Regions from separate parts of the Bradyrhizobium sp. UFLA01-814 genome, predicted to be linked through region 3. Evidence: riboswitches for the same ligand, from Rfam matches in the RefSeq annotation. Region 3 holds a riboswitch; each other region holds the start of a gene.
What was found. Region 3 has a riboswitch for cobalamin ahead of PMN64_RS23415 (TonB-dependent receptor). Riboswitches for the same ligand answer to the same signal wherever they lie in the genome.
Positions count from the first base shown of each region.

Region 1: another riboswitch for cobalamin. It lies ahead of PMN64_RS11650 (DUF1636 family protein); the one in region 3 lies ahead of PMN64_RS23415 (TonB-dependent receptor).
Region 2: another riboswitch for cobalamin. It lies ahead of PMN64_RS01970 (TonB-dependent receptor); the one in region 3 lies ahead of PMN64_RS23415 (TonB-dependent receptor).
Region 4: another riboswitch for cobalamin. It lies ahead of PMN64_RS32375 (ribonucleoside-diphosphate reductase subunit alpha); the one in region 3 lies ahead of PMN64_RS23415 (TonB-dependent receptor).

Region 1 is NZ_JAQOSR010000029.1:36,644-40,576, reverse strand. It holds gene cobN (cobaltochelatase subunit CobN) at 1-77, opposite strand, end outside; gene cobW (cobalamin biosynthesis protein CobW) at 77-1,111, opposite strand; gene PMN64_RS11650 (DUF1636 family protein) at 1,108-1,482, opposite strand; cobalamin riboswitch at 1,576-1,791, opposite strand; gene cobO (cob(I)yrinic acid a,c-diamide adenosyltransferase) at 1,828-2,481, shown strand; gene PMN64_RS11640 (cobyric acid synthase) at 2,493-3,933, shown strand, end outside.
Region 2 is NZ_JAQOSR010000004.1:3,778-7,710, reverse strand. It holds gene PMN64_RS01970 (TonB-dependent receptor) at 1-1,579, opposite strand, end outside; cobalamin riboswitch at 1,685-1,881, opposite strand; gene PMN64_RS01965 (CobW family GTP-binding protein) at 2,117-3,046, opposite strand; gene PMN64_RS01960 (amidohydrolase family protein) at 3,048-3,933, opposite strand, start outside.
Region 3 is NZ_JAQOSR010000079.1:34,195-38,127, reverse strand. It holds gene PMN64_RS23425 (ABC transporter ATP-binding protein) at 1-423, opposite strand, end outside; gene PMN64_RS23420 (FecCD family ABC transporter permease) at 420-1,463, opposite strand; cobalamin riboswitch at 1,576-1,774, shown strand; gene PMN64_RS23415 (TonB-dependent receptor) at 1,883-3,933, shown strand, end outside.
Region 4 is NZ_JAQOSR010000141.1:20,707-24,639, forward strand. It holds gene PMN64_RS32375 (ribonucleoside-diphosphate reductase subunit alpha) at 1-2,227, opposite strand, end outside; cobalamin riboswitch at 2,343-2,565, opposite strand; gene PMN64_RS32380 (hypothetical protein) at 3,468-3,635, opposite strand.

The DNA.
Region 1 (3,933 bases), on a different contig from region 3:
TCGGCCGGATCCTGGCCGAGGTCCCTTGGCGTCGCGGTCTCCTCAAGGCCGCGGCTCTCGCGGAAGACGACGTGCATCAGACACCAAGCCGTGCCCTGATCGCGGCTTCGTCGATGTCGGCATGTTCGCCGATCACGACGAGCTTCGACTGCCGCACCCGTGCGCCCCAGGGCATGTCGAACTGATGCCGCACCCGCTCGCCGACCGATTGCACCAGCAGCCGCATCGGCTTGCCCTCGACCGCGATGTAGCCCTTGGCGCGCAGCACGTTCTGCTCGCGCGCCAGTCCCTTGATCGAGGCGATCAGCGCGTCGACATCCGAAACCTCCGGAAGATCGATCACGACGGAATTGAAATCGTCGTGCTCGTGTTCCTCCTCGCCATCGTGATGCGACGGCCGCGACGCGAGATCGTTTTCCGCCGCCGCCTCGAGCCCGAGGATCACGCGCGCGTCGATCGTGCCGTCGACGACGGGCAGCATCGGCACCTCGCGCGGCATCTCGGCCGCAATCACCTCTTTCGCTGCCTTGATCCCCTCCGCCCCGGCAAGGTCGGCCTTGGTCAGCAGCACGAGATCGGCACAGGCGATCTGGTCCTCGAACACTTCCGACAGCGGCGTCTCGTGGTCGAGATTCTCATCGGCCGCGCGCTGCGCATCCACCGCCGCCGGATCAGGCGCAAAACGGCCGGCGGCGACAGCCTCGGCGTCGGCCAGTGCGATCACGCCGTCGACCGTGATCCGCGAGCGGATCTCCGGCCAGTCGAACGCTTTCAGCAGCGGCTTCGGCAGCGCGAGCCCTGAGGTCTCGATCACGATGTGATCGGGCTTCACGTTCCGCGCCAGCAACTGCTCCATCGCCGGGATGAAATCATCGGCGACGGTGCAGCAGATGCAGCCATTGGCGAGCTCGACGATGTTCTCGGCCGGACAATTGGCGTCGGCGCACGACTTCAGGATGTCGCCGTCGACGCCTTCGCTGCCGAATTCGTTGACCAGCACCGCGAGCTTCTTGCCGTTGGCATTGCGGATCAGATGCTGGATCAGCGTCGTCTTGCCGGAGCCGAGAAAGCCGGTCACGACGGTGACCGGAATTTTGGCGAGCGTGGTCATTCTGCGGCCTCCGGCACGACGGGAAGAGGTGGAATGCGGGCGAGCGATTGCTTGCGGAAGATTTCCGGACGGCTGCGCCACGGCACGATGCCGTCAGGCGCCGCCGCATAGGCCGACGCACCGGCGATCACATCCGCGGCATTGTCAGCGGACAGTCGGCCGTAGACATAGGACCATCGCCCCGGCGCGCTGAGCGCGACCGAGCAACCCTGGCTGCAGGCCGACAGGCATGCGACGGGAACCAGATTGACGTCATCGGGCACGCCAGCCTCAACGAGCGCGGCATGCAGGCGCGCACCGGGCGCGAGCTCGCCTTCCGCCGGCGTCTGGCCGGCGCGGCAAGTGATGCAGACATGAAGTGTAACGCTCATCGCCCTTCCTGGATTGACAGCGGGAAGCGATGAGGCACACGAACCGATTTTGGACAGGTTCGTTCCCCGTCGCGGAACACCCCGTCCGCCGGTCTCACAACATGCTGCGTTGGCAGGTCTCCCGGCTTGCGGAGCAGGTTTTACCCTTCGATGCCCACCTTCCCGACTCCGTAGGGAATCAGTGGCTTGGGCATCTCTCCGGTCACGGTCGCGGGGGCGGCTGCGCTTCGGGCGAACCTTGCGGTCATAGCCCTATCGCATTCCCTCTTCGCCTGTCGTAGGACAGGAACCAACGCAGACCCACCATTCGTCCAAGCCTCGCACTTGTCAAGCCGAAGGAACGTGATGACTTCTGATGGAAACGAAGCTGAAGACGGCGCCGTCGGCACCGATTCTTCGCTGGATGCGCGCCATGCGGACAAGATGGCGAAAAAGAAGGCCGCCCGCGACCGCATCATGGCGACCAAGAGCGGCGAAAAGGGCCTGATCATCGTTCATACCGGCGCCGGCAAAGGAAAATCGTCCTCCGCGTTCGGCATGATCGTGCGCTGTGTGGCGCACGGCTTTCCCTGCGCCGTGGTGCAGTTCATCAAGGGCGCCTGGGATACCGGCGAGCGCCGCCTGCTCACCGGGCATTTCGGCGATCTCTGTCAATTCCACGCGATGGGCGAAGGCTTTACCTGGGAGACGCAGGATCGCGCCCGCGACATCGCGGCAGCGCAAGCCGGCTGGGAAAAGGCCAAGCAGCTGATCGCAGACCCGAGCCTGCGCATGGTCGTGCTCGACGAGATCAACATCGCGCTACGCTACGATTACCTCGCGATCGCCGATGTCGTCGACTTCCTGACCACGTCGAAGCCGCCGATGACCCATGTCGTGCTCACCGGGCGCAATGCCAAGGAGGAATTGATCGAGATTGCCGACCTCGTCACCGAGATGACGCTGGTGAAACATCCGTTCCGCTCCGGCATCAAGGCACAGCCGGGCGTCGAGTTCTGACAGACAGCACCATGGCGCGCGCATTGATGATCCAGGGAGCCGGCTCGGACGTGGGCAAATCGCTGATCGTCGCCGGCCTCGCGCGCGCCGCCAGACGACGCGGCCTGCGCGTGCTGCCGTTCAAACCGCAGAACATGTCGAACAACGCCGCCGTGACCGTCGACGGCGGCGAGATCGGACGTGCGCAGGCGTTGCAGGCGCTGGCCGCCGGCGTCGAGCCGCACACCGACATGAACCCGGTGCTGCTCAAGCCCGAGACCGATGTCGGCGCCCAGATCATCGTGCACGGCAAACGGATCGCGACCGCACGCGCGCGCGAATATGCCGGCATGAAACCATCATTGATGGGCGCGGTGCTGAAGAGTTTTGCACGCCTGAAGGCGCGCGCCGATCTGGTGCTGGTCGAGGGCGCCGGCAGCCCCGCCGAGGTCAACTTACGCAAAGCCGACATCGCCAATATGGGCTTTGCACGCCGGGCTGACGTGCCCGTAGTGCTGGTCGGCGACATCGACCGTGGCGGCGTGATCGCTCAGCTCGTCGGCATCAAGACGGTGATCGCCCCTGACGATGCCGCGATGATCCGGGGCTTTGTCATCAACAAATTCCGCGGCGATCCGACATTGTTCGATGACGGCTACCGGCTGATCGAAGAGCGCACGGCGTGGCGCGGCTTTGGCGTGCTGCCCTGGTTCGTCCGCGCCGGCGAGCTTCCGGCGGAAGATGCGCTCGGGCTCGGCGAGGCGCGCAAGCCCGGTCAGTGCAAGATCGCGTTCCTTGCGTTGTCGCGGATCGCCAATTTCGACGACCTCGATCCCCTGAAGCTCGAGCCCGGCGTCGATCTCGTGATGGTACGTCCGGGCGAAGCCATCCCGGGTGATGCAAAGCTCGTCATCCTGCCCGGCTCGAAATCGACCCGCGGCGACCTCGCCTTCCTGCGCGCGCAGGGCTGGGACATCGATCTCCTCGCGCATCATCGCCGCGGCGGCCATGTCCTCGGCCTGTGCGGCGGCTACCAGATGCTCGGGCACACCGTCGCCGATCCCGATGGGATCGAGGGGCCCGCCGGCGAAACGCGCGGCCTCGGGCTGCTCGATGTCACGACCACGATGACCGAACAGAAGACGCTGACGCGCGTCAGTGCGGTGCATGAAGCGACCCATCAACCGATCACGGCCTACGAAATCCATATCGGGCGCACCGACGGCCCGGATCGCGCGCGGCCTTTTGCGTTGCTTGATGGTGCAGCTGAAGGGGCGGTTTCGGCCAACAGGCGCGTTCACGGCAGCTATCTGCACGGCCTATTCGCCTCAGACGGATTTCGCAAGGCTTACCTTGCGCAACTCGACATCGCGGCGGCGGATCAGCCTTATGGCGCCAGGGTCGAGAGCGCACTCGATGCGCTTGCCGAGCACATCGAGACCCATCTCGATGTCGAAGGTTTGCTTGCGCTGG
Region 2 (3,933 bases), on a different contig from region 3:
GCTCGTAAACGAGGCCGGCGCGCCAGCTGGTCCCCGATAGCTTCGTCTCAAAACTGTTTGCCGGCGTCTTGTAGTCGGTGCGCTCCACCTCGGGGCGGTCATACCTGACCCCGGTGACCAGCGACAATTGATCGGTCAGCGAGAGCCGATCCTCGGCGAACAGCGCGTATTGATTGACAATCGCGTTGAAGCCCGGCGTGGTCGCCGTCGTCGTCGCGAAGAACGATCCCGGATCGAACACGTATGGATTGACCGACGACGCACCGCCAAAGGGCGAATTGTTGGTATGGGTGAAGTCGATCCGGTTGACGTCGAACCCGGCGACGAACTGGTTCGCAAGTCCGAACACGTGACCGCTGAAGGTCGTATCCATCCGGTTGCCGAGCTGCTTCTGGTCGTGGAAGATCTCGATATAGCTCGTGCGATCGATCAGTTGGGTCTTCGGATTCCAGGTGTAGTTCTCGATGTCACGCCAGTGCCGCTCGCTGGTCAGGTAATACAGCGTGTTGTTGACCTTGATGCCGTCGGCGACGTCCCACTCGGTCTTGAACCGGGTCCAGCTGTCCTGATAGCGGATCGCGCTGTCCAATGCGTTGTAGTTCTTGAAGCGCAGCGCGTCCTGGATCGAGCCGTTGATCAGCGGCGTGCCGAAATAGCGTGACGGGCTGCGGTCGCCGTAGTCCTCCGACAGCGTGAAGGCGAGATTGTCCGACGCCTGCACCCGCACGGCCGCGGAGACCACCGCATTCGAGGTCTTGTCGCGATCGACCCAGCCGTCCGACATGTTGCCGGTGGCGTTGACGCGGTACGACACATTGGGATTGATCGGACCGGTGCTGTCCACCGAGAGCCGCCGGGTCATGTTGCTGTCGAGCGAGACCTCGGCCTCGTTATAGGGCGTGCTCTGCGGCTTCTTCGGGATCACATTGATGACGCCGCCGATCGCGCCTTCGCCGTAAAGCACCGAGGCCGGGCCGCGCAGCACTTCGATACGTTGAGTCGACCAGGTGTCGTAGGGAAACGTCAGCGTGCCGGAGCCGATATAGAAGCGCGTGCCGTCGTACAGCGTCATCACCGAGTTGCTGCCGGCAAAGCCGCGGGTGCTGAACGACAGGCCGCCATTGCCGGGCGCCGGCGTTGCGATGAAGCCGGCCGCGTCCTGGGTGACGGCATCGACCACATTATGCTGGCCGCGCTCAGCGATGGTCTGCGCCGTGATGATCTCGACGCTGGCGGGCGTCTGCAGCGGCGTCAGATTGAGACGACTACCGGTGCCGCCCTGCGTGGTGGCATTGAGCGTCGGCGATACCGCCCCCGATACGCCTGACGCCGCGGCGCGCGGCGTGTTGCCGGCTGGTGCGGCCGTCGCGGGCCTCGGCCGTGGCCGCGCCGCGGCGGCCATGTCACGGCTGCGCGCCGCAGGCTTCGGCCTTGCCGCAGCGGAAGGCGCGACCTCGATCGGATCGAGCCTGGTTGGTGGCGGTGTTTGTGCCGAGCCTTCGGCCGGCAGCAGCAGCGATGACAGGGAGCAGACGAGACCGAGGCGCCATTTGCGCGCAACGGGAGAGGACGGAGACATGAAAGGACTCGCGGTAACGTGGCACGTCACCGCGAACGCGGACTGGCGCATTGCCCAAAAGGCAGTGCTCCGATCCCACCAGGACGCCCCCGCCCGATGTGCTCGCGTGTGACCACGACTGACGGCAGGTCTCCTGGCTCACGGGTCATCGCCTGTCGACGCCTTCCCGGGCCTGATAGCCCAGTGGCAAATTGACGAAAGGCTCGCCGTTTACAGTTGCGGGGACAGCTGCGGCATTGGGGTTACCCTCGCACCGCATTCCCTTTTGATCCCCGAAGGGAACCGTCGGCAAAAACGATAGGTGGTGCCGGCAAGGCTGTCAATTCGATGCGATTGTCGCACACATGCTTTGCGAGATGCTGCTGCGGCGACGACACAGCGACATCTGCTGCGGCTGACGCGGAGCTCCCTCTAATCCCGTCATCCTGAGGAGCCGCGCAGCGGCGTCTCGAAGGATCGACGGCCACCAGCGGGGCCGTGCACCCTTCGAGGCTCGCTTCGCTCGCACCTCAGGATGACGGGAAACGTAGGTTCGCATCACTTGGCTTCGACACATCCCTGCATCACGTCATCAATCTCCGCCCGCGACAGAACACCCATCTCAGCGATGAACACGATTCGCGTGCATGGCACGCCGGGTACCGGCACGCCGCCCGTGGCCAAGGTCGCGCGGCCGCCGGCCAATTGAAACACCGTCAGCCGGCCGGGCTGCTCCACCGTCTCGAACAATCCCTTCGCCCGCGCCAGCTTCGGCGCCAGCTTGCCGATCGCCTGCTGCAAGCGCGGCAGCAGCACCGGCCGCTCCGAGGTCCAGCTCAGCGTCTCGAACCGGTCGGACGCCGGCCGTCGCGGCGCGGTCTCGCGCGGCGCCGGCAGGTGATCGAGATCCGCCGGAAACAGCAGCGCGGCCGGCACCTCGCCATGCAACGCATCGACCACCACGGCCGCCGGACGCACCGCGCGCACGGCGTCGCGGATCGCGGCGCACGCGGCGGCATCGGCCAGATCGACCTTGCTCAGCGCCACCACGTCCGCCGCCCGCAGCTGCGAGCGGAGCAGCGCATCGTTCAGCATCGCCGCAGGCTGCGTCGCGTCGACCACGCACAGCACGGTCTCCAGCGGCGCCTCCTTCCAGATCACGGGATCCATCAGGTTGCGCACGATGTCGGCGGGATCGGCGATCCCGCTGGTCTCGATCACGATGAATTCGGAACGCGGATCACGCCGCAGCAGCGTGGCGAGCGTGCGCAGCAGGTCGCCCTCCAGCGTGCAGCAGATGCAGCCATTGCTCAGGCTGACCACGCCGTCGCCGGCGCCCGCGATCAGTTCCGCGTCGATATTGATCGCACCGAAATCGTTGACCACAGCGGCGATGCGCCGCCCTTGCGCATGCGCCAGCAGATGGTTGACGACCGTGGTCTTGCCCGCCCCGAGGAAGCCCGCGACCAGCAGGATCGGGACCGGCACTTCAGCCTCCGGTGACGGGCCGGCGCACCGGCCGGCCGGGACGCGCCGCGACATCGAGCACCCCATCGCTGATCAGCGGCTGGCCGCTGACCACGAGATGCCGCACGCCCTCCGCCGGACGATTCATCGCGGAGAAGGTCGCGCGGTCGCTCAGCGTCTCGAAGTCGAACACCACGACATCGGCGTCGGCGCCGACCTGCAGCCTGCCCTTGGCCCGCATCGCCGGCGTGCTCGCCGACAGGATCTCGGCCGGGATCAGCGCGCATTTGCGGATGCCCTCAAGCAGCGACACCTTCTTGCGCTCGCGCACCCATTCGCGGATGAAGCGGGTGAAGCAGCCCGCCGAGCGCGGATGCGAGGTGGCATCGTCGGGCAGCGGCCAGGCGTCGCCGGTGTAGGGGCGGCCGTCGGACAGCGTCCACGGCATCGCGTCGGAGGCGATCGCGCCGCCCGGATACAGCACCGCCATGTCGAGCAGATCGCGATGATGCGCGTTGTTCTCGATGTCGAGCACGTGCCACAGCACCAAGGTCGAGGGCTCTTCGGCCTGTGCCGCCAGCAGTTCCTCGCGGCTGCCGAAACGGTGACCGTCGGTCACGCGCTGCACCGAATCATAACCGAGGCCGTTGCGCTCCTCGAATTTCGGATCGCTGAAGAAGGTCGCCGCCAGCACGGTCGAGCCGGTGCCGTAGGGATAGGCCTCCACCGTGATCGGCAGGCCCTGCGCCTGCGCCTTCGCGATCAGCGCAACACAGCGTTCGATATCCGTCTTGCTCGACGAGTTGAAATGGCAGATGTGCATATGCGCGCCGGTGGCGCCGGCATAGCCGATCAGGCGGATATAGGCTTCCGCCGCGCTCTCGGGATCGATCCGCGACATGTAGGCG
Region 3 (3,933 bases):
GGAGAGTTCGGTGACGCGACGATCGCTGAATTCAGTGACGTCGACCGCCTGCATCGCCCGCAGCACCGCCTCCATATCCGTCGGCGACAGCCGCGCCGGATCGGTCGCGCCGTGCGGATAGCGGCCGAGCGCGACAATGTCGCGCGCCGGCAGCGGCCAGTGCATCATGTGCCCCTGCGGCAGATAGGCAAAGCGCTTCGCACGCTCGCGCAGCGGCAGCGACGCCAGCGGATCGCCGCCGATCCGGATCTCGCCGTTGGAGGGAATCAGCCCGGCCAGTGCACGCAGCAGCGTGGTCTTGCCGGCGCCGTTCGGCCCGACCAGCGCGACCAGATGGCCCGATGGCAGCGACAGCGAGACATCGTGCAGCACCTTGCGGCTGCCGAGCGAGGCATTGAGCGCGGCGGCGGAGAGCAGCGTCATGCCACGCCTCCGCCGAGCGCGCGGCGTTCGCGCATGATGAGGTAAAGGAAGAACGGCACGCCGATGATCGAGGTCAGCACGCCGACCTTGATGTCCGATGTCGAGGGGATGATGCGTACCGCGATATCGGCGGCGAGCAGCAGCGCCGAGCCGGTGAGCGCGCTCGGCACCAAGAGCCGCGCCGGATCGTGACCGATCAGCGGACGCATCAGATGCGGCGCGACGAGGCCGATGAAACCGATCGTGCCGGTGACCGCGACCGCGCCGCCGACGCCGAGCGCCACGCCCGTGATGACGAAGAGCCGCAACCGTCCGACATCGACGCCGAGGCTCTGCGCCGCCTCCTCGCCAAGCGTCAGCGCGCGGAAGGCGCTCGCCTGGCTGAGCAGGATGGCGGCACCCGCGATGATGAAAGGCAGCGCCAGCGCCACGTGCTGGAAGCTGCGGTCCTCCAGCGAGCCGAGCAGCCAGAACGCGATCTCCAGCACCACGAACGGATTGCTCGAGAGGTTCATCACCAGCGCCGTCGCCGCTCCGGCAAAGCTCGAGATCGCGAGCCCCGCAAGGATCAAGATCAAGAGCCCGGCATTGCGGCCGGCGATCGCAAGCAGCGCGAACACGGAGCCGAAGGCGGCGATGATCGCCACCACCGGCAGCGCGTAGGAGCGCACATCGGCGAGGCCCAGCGCAATCACCAGCACCGCGCCGAAGGCCGCCGATTGCGGCGCGCCGAACAGCGACGGTGAGGCCAGCGGATTGCGCAGTAGCCCTTGCAGCGCAGCACCTGACAGCCCGAGAATACCGCCGATCGCGAATGCCAGGATGGTGCGCGGCAGGCGGATCTCGCGCACGATCACCTGCGCCAGATCGCTGCCGCCGCCGAACAGCGCCTCGATCACCGCAGGCGGCGACAGCCGCACCGGCCCGATGCCGAGCGAGATCAGCAGCAGCAGGACCACGAGCGCGAGCAGCGCCGCGGTGGCGCCCCACCGGCGTCGCGCCGCGACCTCGGCCGCCAAGGCAAAATCCTGCACGCTCATCGGATCCATGCTCTTACAGCGATCGCCGTGGCAGACAAGCGACACTCGACAAAAACCGTGGTCGCCCGGCCGCCGCCCGACTTCCGCCGGATTGACTTTGCTGCCCGGCCGAACCCTAGATGACCATGACGGTTCTTTCATGAGATGAAAAGGGAATGCGGTACGGGGAAACTTCCCCAACGCCGCGGCTGCCCCCGCAACTGTATGCGGTGAATCCTTCGTCACAGGCCACTGGGAATCTCGGTCCTGGGAAGGCGACGAAGGGTAACGACCCGCGAGCCAGGAGACCTGCCGTCAGCCGTGGTCACACGCGAGGATGCCGGTCGGGGAGTACAGGCATGAGCTTCACCTGATGCCGTGAGCACGATGGTGAGACTGGTTCGCGGTGACGTGCCACTGACGTTGCCGAGGCCTCGCTTATGTTCTCCGTTCCTTTCGATCGGCGGCACCGCGCGCTTCTGCTCGCGTCGACGATGATCGCGCCGGCAATCCTTGTCCCCGCCGCGCGGGCGCAGCAGGCGCCCGCTCCCGATCAGCTGCCGGCGATCGAAGTCACCAAGCCGGGCGACCAGAACGTCACGCGCGCCAGGCCGGCCGCTGACGAAGCGCCGGCGCCGCGCCGCCCGGCGCCGGGCACCACGCAGAGTAACAATACGGGCAGCGGCAGCGGATCGGGCACGACAGCGACCGGCGTGGCCACCGGAACGGGTGGCACCGGCGGCGGCCGCCAGTTCGCCGGCATTGTCGGCTCCTCCTCGGCCGTGATCACCGCCGACGACATCGCGCATTCGCCGGTGCAGTCGCTGCCGGAGATTCTTGCGCAGGTGCCGGGCGTGCAGCTGCAAACGCCCTATGGCGGGCCGAATGGCGCCAAGACCTCGGTCGACCTGCGCGGCTTCGGCGCATTCGCAACCGACAACACGCTGTTCCTGCTCAACGGCCGCCGCCTTAACGACGTCGACAAGGCCGGCTTCGACCTCACCACGATCCCGCTCGATTCCATCGAGCGCATCGAGATCACGCGCGGCAACAGCGGCGCCGTGCTCTACGGCGACAACGCCGTGGGCGGCGTGGTCAACATCATCACCAAGACCGGCGTCGGTGGCCCGCCGACGACGATGCGGGCCGAGGCCGGAATTGGCTCGTTCAACACCCGCATGGCCGCGGTCTCCGCGGCGCTCAATTCCGGACCGTGGTCCACCTCGTTCTACGGCAACGGCATCAAGTCCGACGGCTACCGCGTCAACAATGCGCTCGACCAGCGCAACGCGGTCGGCAACATCAACTACACCACGCCTGATCTCACCGCCTTCCTCACCGTCACCGGCAGCGACCAGAGGCTCGGCCTGCCCGGCGGACGGCTGGTCGATCCGTCGATCGGCGTCAACGAGCTGCTCACCGATCGCCGCGGCGCCGCGACGCCCTTCGACTATGCCAACCAGCAAACCGCCAGCGTCACCACCGGCTTCACCAAGACGCTGATCAACGGCGTCGACCTGATCGTCGACGGCGGCTGGCGGCAGCGCGAGACGCAGAGCGGCTTCTTCGGCAAGGTACCGACCATCAGCTTCGCTTCGACATACAATGACGCTGCGCTGCAGACCTGGTCGCTCACGCCGCGGCTCAGCGTCAAGAATGTGATGCTGGGGATGCAGTCGACGATCCTGACCGGCATCGACTATTACGATTCGACCTTCCGCGAGGCGCGCGGCGCCTATCAGGGCGTCGACCCGTTCCACGTCTACAATATCGAGCAGCAGTCCGTGGCCGGCTACTGGCAGCACACGATCGGTGTGCTGCCGACGACCGACTTCTCCTACGGCGCGCGCGTGCAGAACACCAGCGTCTCGGCGCGCGATCGCTACGACCCGAACGCGCCGTTCGCGTTCGACGCGCAGGCGGCACCGCTCGACAGCAACGAGACGCAATACGCGCTGCATGTCGGTGTCGAGCATCGCCTGACCGACACCTTCTCGGTGTTCGGCCGCGCGGCACGCGCATTCCGCACGCCTGATGTCGACGAACGCGTCGCGTCGGGTCCGTCATTCGACCCGCTGACCTTCGCCCCGATCCCGCAGACCTTCCAGCTCAAGACCCAGACCTCGCAGGATGTCGAGGGCGGCTTTCGCGTCAGGACCAACCGCTTCCAGGTCCAGACCAGCGTCTATCTGATGGATCTCGACAACGAGATCCATTTCAACCCGGTGCTGTTCTTCAACACCAACCTCGACCCCACCCGCCGCTATGGCTCGGAGACCAGCGCTGCGCTCAAGGTCAGCGACAGCGTCACCCTGCGCGGCGGCATGGCGATCACCCGTGCGGTGTTCCGCGAAGGCATCTGGGCCGGCAACGACGTGCCGCTGGTGTCGCGCTACACCGGCAATCTCGGCGTCACCTGGAATATCTGGCAGAACTATCTGGTGTTCGACGCCACGGTGCGGGCCTGGAGCTCGCGCATCATGGACAACGA
Region 4 (3,933 bases), on a different contig from region 3:
TACGGTCCATCGCAACCCCACCGCGGGCATCGGCAACATAATCGATCGAATCGATCGGCAGGATGCCCTGGCTCCACAGAGAGCCCTCGAAGGACGGATAGCTTCCGCGCTCGGCGGCGAGATCGCTAGAGGCCGAAATGGCATGATATGAGATCGCCTCCATGCTGGTGTCGGCGAAGGCCACGGCGGCATCGGACGCTACCGCAATGCGCAGCATGTGTAGCGCGTCCTGGAACCCCATCAGGCCGAGCCCGACCGGGCGATGCCGCAGATTGGAGCAGCGTGCTTCCGGGATGGTGTAGAAATTGATGTCGATAACGTTGTCGAGCATCCGCATCGCCGTCGTCACCGTCTTTTTCAGCCTGACACCGTCGAGCCGACCGTCCTGGACGTGGTTGGCGAGGTTGATCGAACCGAGATTGCACACGGCGGTTTCGTCGTCGGATGTGTTCAGCGTGATCTCGGTGCAGAGGTTCGAGGAATGGATCACACCGGCATGGCGCTGCGGCGAGCGCAAATTGCATGGATCCTTGAAGGTGATCCAGGGATGACCGGTCTCGAACAGCATGGTCAGCATCTTGCGCCAGAGGTCGACGGCGCGGATCTGCTTGAACAGGCGCATTTCGCCGCGCGCTGCCTTGGCCTCGTAATAGGAGTACCGCTCGGCAAATGGCTTACCATAGAGATGGTGCAGATCCGGCGTCTCGTCCGGCGAGAACAGCGTCCATTCGCCATCGGCCTCGACGCGCTGCATGAACAGATCGGGGACCCAATTGGCGGTATTCATGTCATGGGTACGGCGGCGGTCGTCACCCGTGTTCTTGCGCAAATCGAGGAATTCCTCGATGTCGACGTGCCAGGTTTCGAGATAGGCGCAGACCGCGCCTTTGCGCTTTCCCCCCTGGTTCACGGCAATCGCGGTGTCGTTGGCCACTTTCAGGAACGGAACCACGCCTTGGCTCTCGCCATTGGTGCCCTTGATATGGGCGCCGAGACCGCGGACCCGCGTCCAGTCATTGCCGAGCCCGCCGGAATATTTGGCAAGCAGCGCGTTATCCTTGATCGACTTGAAGATGCCATCGAGGTCATCGGCCACGGTGGTTAGAAAACAGGAGGACAGCTGCGGCCGCAGCGTGCCGGAGTTGAACAGCGTCGGCGTGGAGGCCATGAAGTCGAACGACGACAGCAAATCGTAGAACTCGATCGCGCGAGCCTCGCGATCGATCTCGCGCAGCGCAAGCCCCATGGCGACACGCATGAAGAAGGCCTGCGGCAGCTCGATGCGGTTGCCGCGGACATGCAGGAAATAGCGGTCGTACAGCGTCTGCAGGCCCAGGAACTGGAACGACAGATCGCGTTCCGGTTTCAGCGCCGCGGCAAGACGCGCGAGGTCAAAACGGCCGAGCTCGGCGTCAAGCAGTTCGGACGTGATGCCGGTCTTGATATAGGCCGGGAAGTACTCCGCATAGCGCGTGGCCATGTCGGCCTGCGACGCGCTGGTCGGCGCATCGAGCACATTGGTCAGCACGTCGGTGCGCAGCTTGTCGAGCAACAGGCGGGCACTGACGTAGCTGTAGTTCGGCTCCTGTTCCACGAGGGTGCGGGCCGCCATCACCGAAGCGAGCGCCAGCTCGTCCTGGCCGATGCCGTCATAGATGTTGCGCTTCGTCTCGGCGATGACGGGCGCAGCGTCGACGCCGTCAAGGCCGGCACAGGCCTCGTTGATGATCAGCGCCAGCCGCGCGTGGTCGAGCGGCACCTTGGTGCCGCCGCGTAGCGTGACCTGGACCGCGGGTCCCGCCGCGGGCTTTGCCGTCGCCGCCTCCTGCTCGGCGCGCTGCCTCGTGCGCTCCTCTCGGTACAGCACATAGGCGCGCGCCACCTTGTGGTGCTCGCTGCGCATCAGCGCCAGCTCGACCTGATCCTGCACATCTTCGATGTGGAAGGTACGGCCCTCGCTCATCCGCCGCGACAGCGCGGTGACGACCTCAGCAGTGAGTTGCTCGACGATCTCATGCACCCGGCGCGAGGCGGCCGCGGTGTGTCCCTCGACCGCCAGAAACGCCTTGGTCATAGCCACCGAAATCTTGCTGGCGTCGAATTTCGACACCGTGCCGTTACGGCGGATCACCTGCATCGGAGGCGACGCTTCCGGCGCGGCGAGCGGTTCTGGACGCAACTGGATGAGTGGCGCTGGCTTTGTTTCGCGATCGAGAGAGAGTGACATCGTATAGACCCCGTGATGCTTGTTGGGGCTGGATGTCGAGAGGACGCTGCGTCATTCCGGCGGACAAGCGTCGCCGGCATGGCTGTGCAAGCGACCGCCGGGACACCCCGCCCGTGGACGTGTTTGGTGTCGCGGCAGGTCTCCTGGCTCGCAGGTCGCCGTTGCTCCCTCGTCTTCCCAATGCCTCGCGGCATCAGTGACTTAACAGGGCGAGAGCAACTCACTGCTCACAGTTGCGGGGGCAGCGCCGGATTTTTACGGATCGATCCGTAGTTCACCGGCTTCCCTCTTAGCCACCAAATCTTGAGACATGGTGGACCGTGACGGCTATATCTGGTGCGATTTGGAATGGAATGTCAACAACCGCAAGACGGCCTTTCCAAAATTTTCGAAAACTCATCCCAAGGCTCGTAGCGGCTGGGAGAAGCTTCAAGGCGCTCCGCTTCCATCCAGCCTAAACCTCGACCGGGTCGTGCGGACGCTCTCCCCGAACGTGAGTATCGGGCGCCCCGGTAGCCAGGTCTTTCGAGCAATGGCGAATCTTTGACTGCGAAAGCCGCCCTTGTCCGTTTTTCACGCCAGCAATTCGGCAGGTCGTCATCGACCGGGCTGGTCATGCAGTATGAACAAGCGCCTGAAACACGGAAATTCGATCTTGCGAGCGGTAGCCTTCACACCGTAGCGGCGCCAGGGCCAACCGGTGCGCGGCACCATGACCGTCTCGCACTGATCGCCCGCCCATAGACCCAAACCGGCAGCAAACAGCCCAACGCCGTCCACTTGAAATACGCGAGGACGGCGTTGGCTCTAGCCCCAGGAAGGGTGCGCAAAATCCTAGCCTATCGATTGTGCGCAAATTTCGAGAGAAATTCAGCATTTAATGCCCCGTATGACTCCGGATACAATCACGCTGACATGCATATGGGATCGACCTTCGCCTCTGACGAGGAAAGGACTGATGGGTATCGCGTTCAGATCGAGCTTGAAGGTCACTTGGCTTATCGAGGCTCAGGGTGCTTGGTGATAGCCTAGTCTAGCTTCGGCTAGCGGGGCGCGCCATCGACGCGCCCTCTCCTATTCGTTACCGCTGATGGCCAATACCGACACCGCGCTATTCTTGCGAGTGCCGCCACATGCCTCCATGCGAACGCCGAGCACGCGCAGGTGCGCCCAGGAGCATTCAGCCGGATAGGCTCGGGTGAGTTCGATAGCTACCGCGATGGACGAGGACAAAGCAATGTCACAGGGCTTGTCGCCTTACCGACTTTGCGTCTCTATCGTCCAATCCCTTGGTGCCAATCGACCAGGAGATGCTCTGCCCGCCGACCTCACCGCTGAACAAATGCCCGCGCGCCCGCTTCAGCACCGGCCGCCAGGACGTCAGTGCGAGCTCGTTCAGCGTCGACATACGCCGGTATCCAAGCCCCTCAGCCAAATCAGGCCGATTTCAACGATTCAAAACCTCAGTGCCGCGCTTCTCGTCAGCTTCTCGAAAGCTAACCTTCCTACATTCGAACGTGGTCTGCAGACGCAAATGCTGGCCATAACTGAGCTTGGTCGCGAACCTAGGTAGGCGATGAGCCGATCGGCAAGAGGCTTTGTCGCTTACAAGAGCAAGGAGAGCCCCATGGATTCCAATCGGATAAACGGTGCCCTCTCGCGCGGGTCCCAAACTTGGGACGTCAGCACACAGGAGAATCATGAAT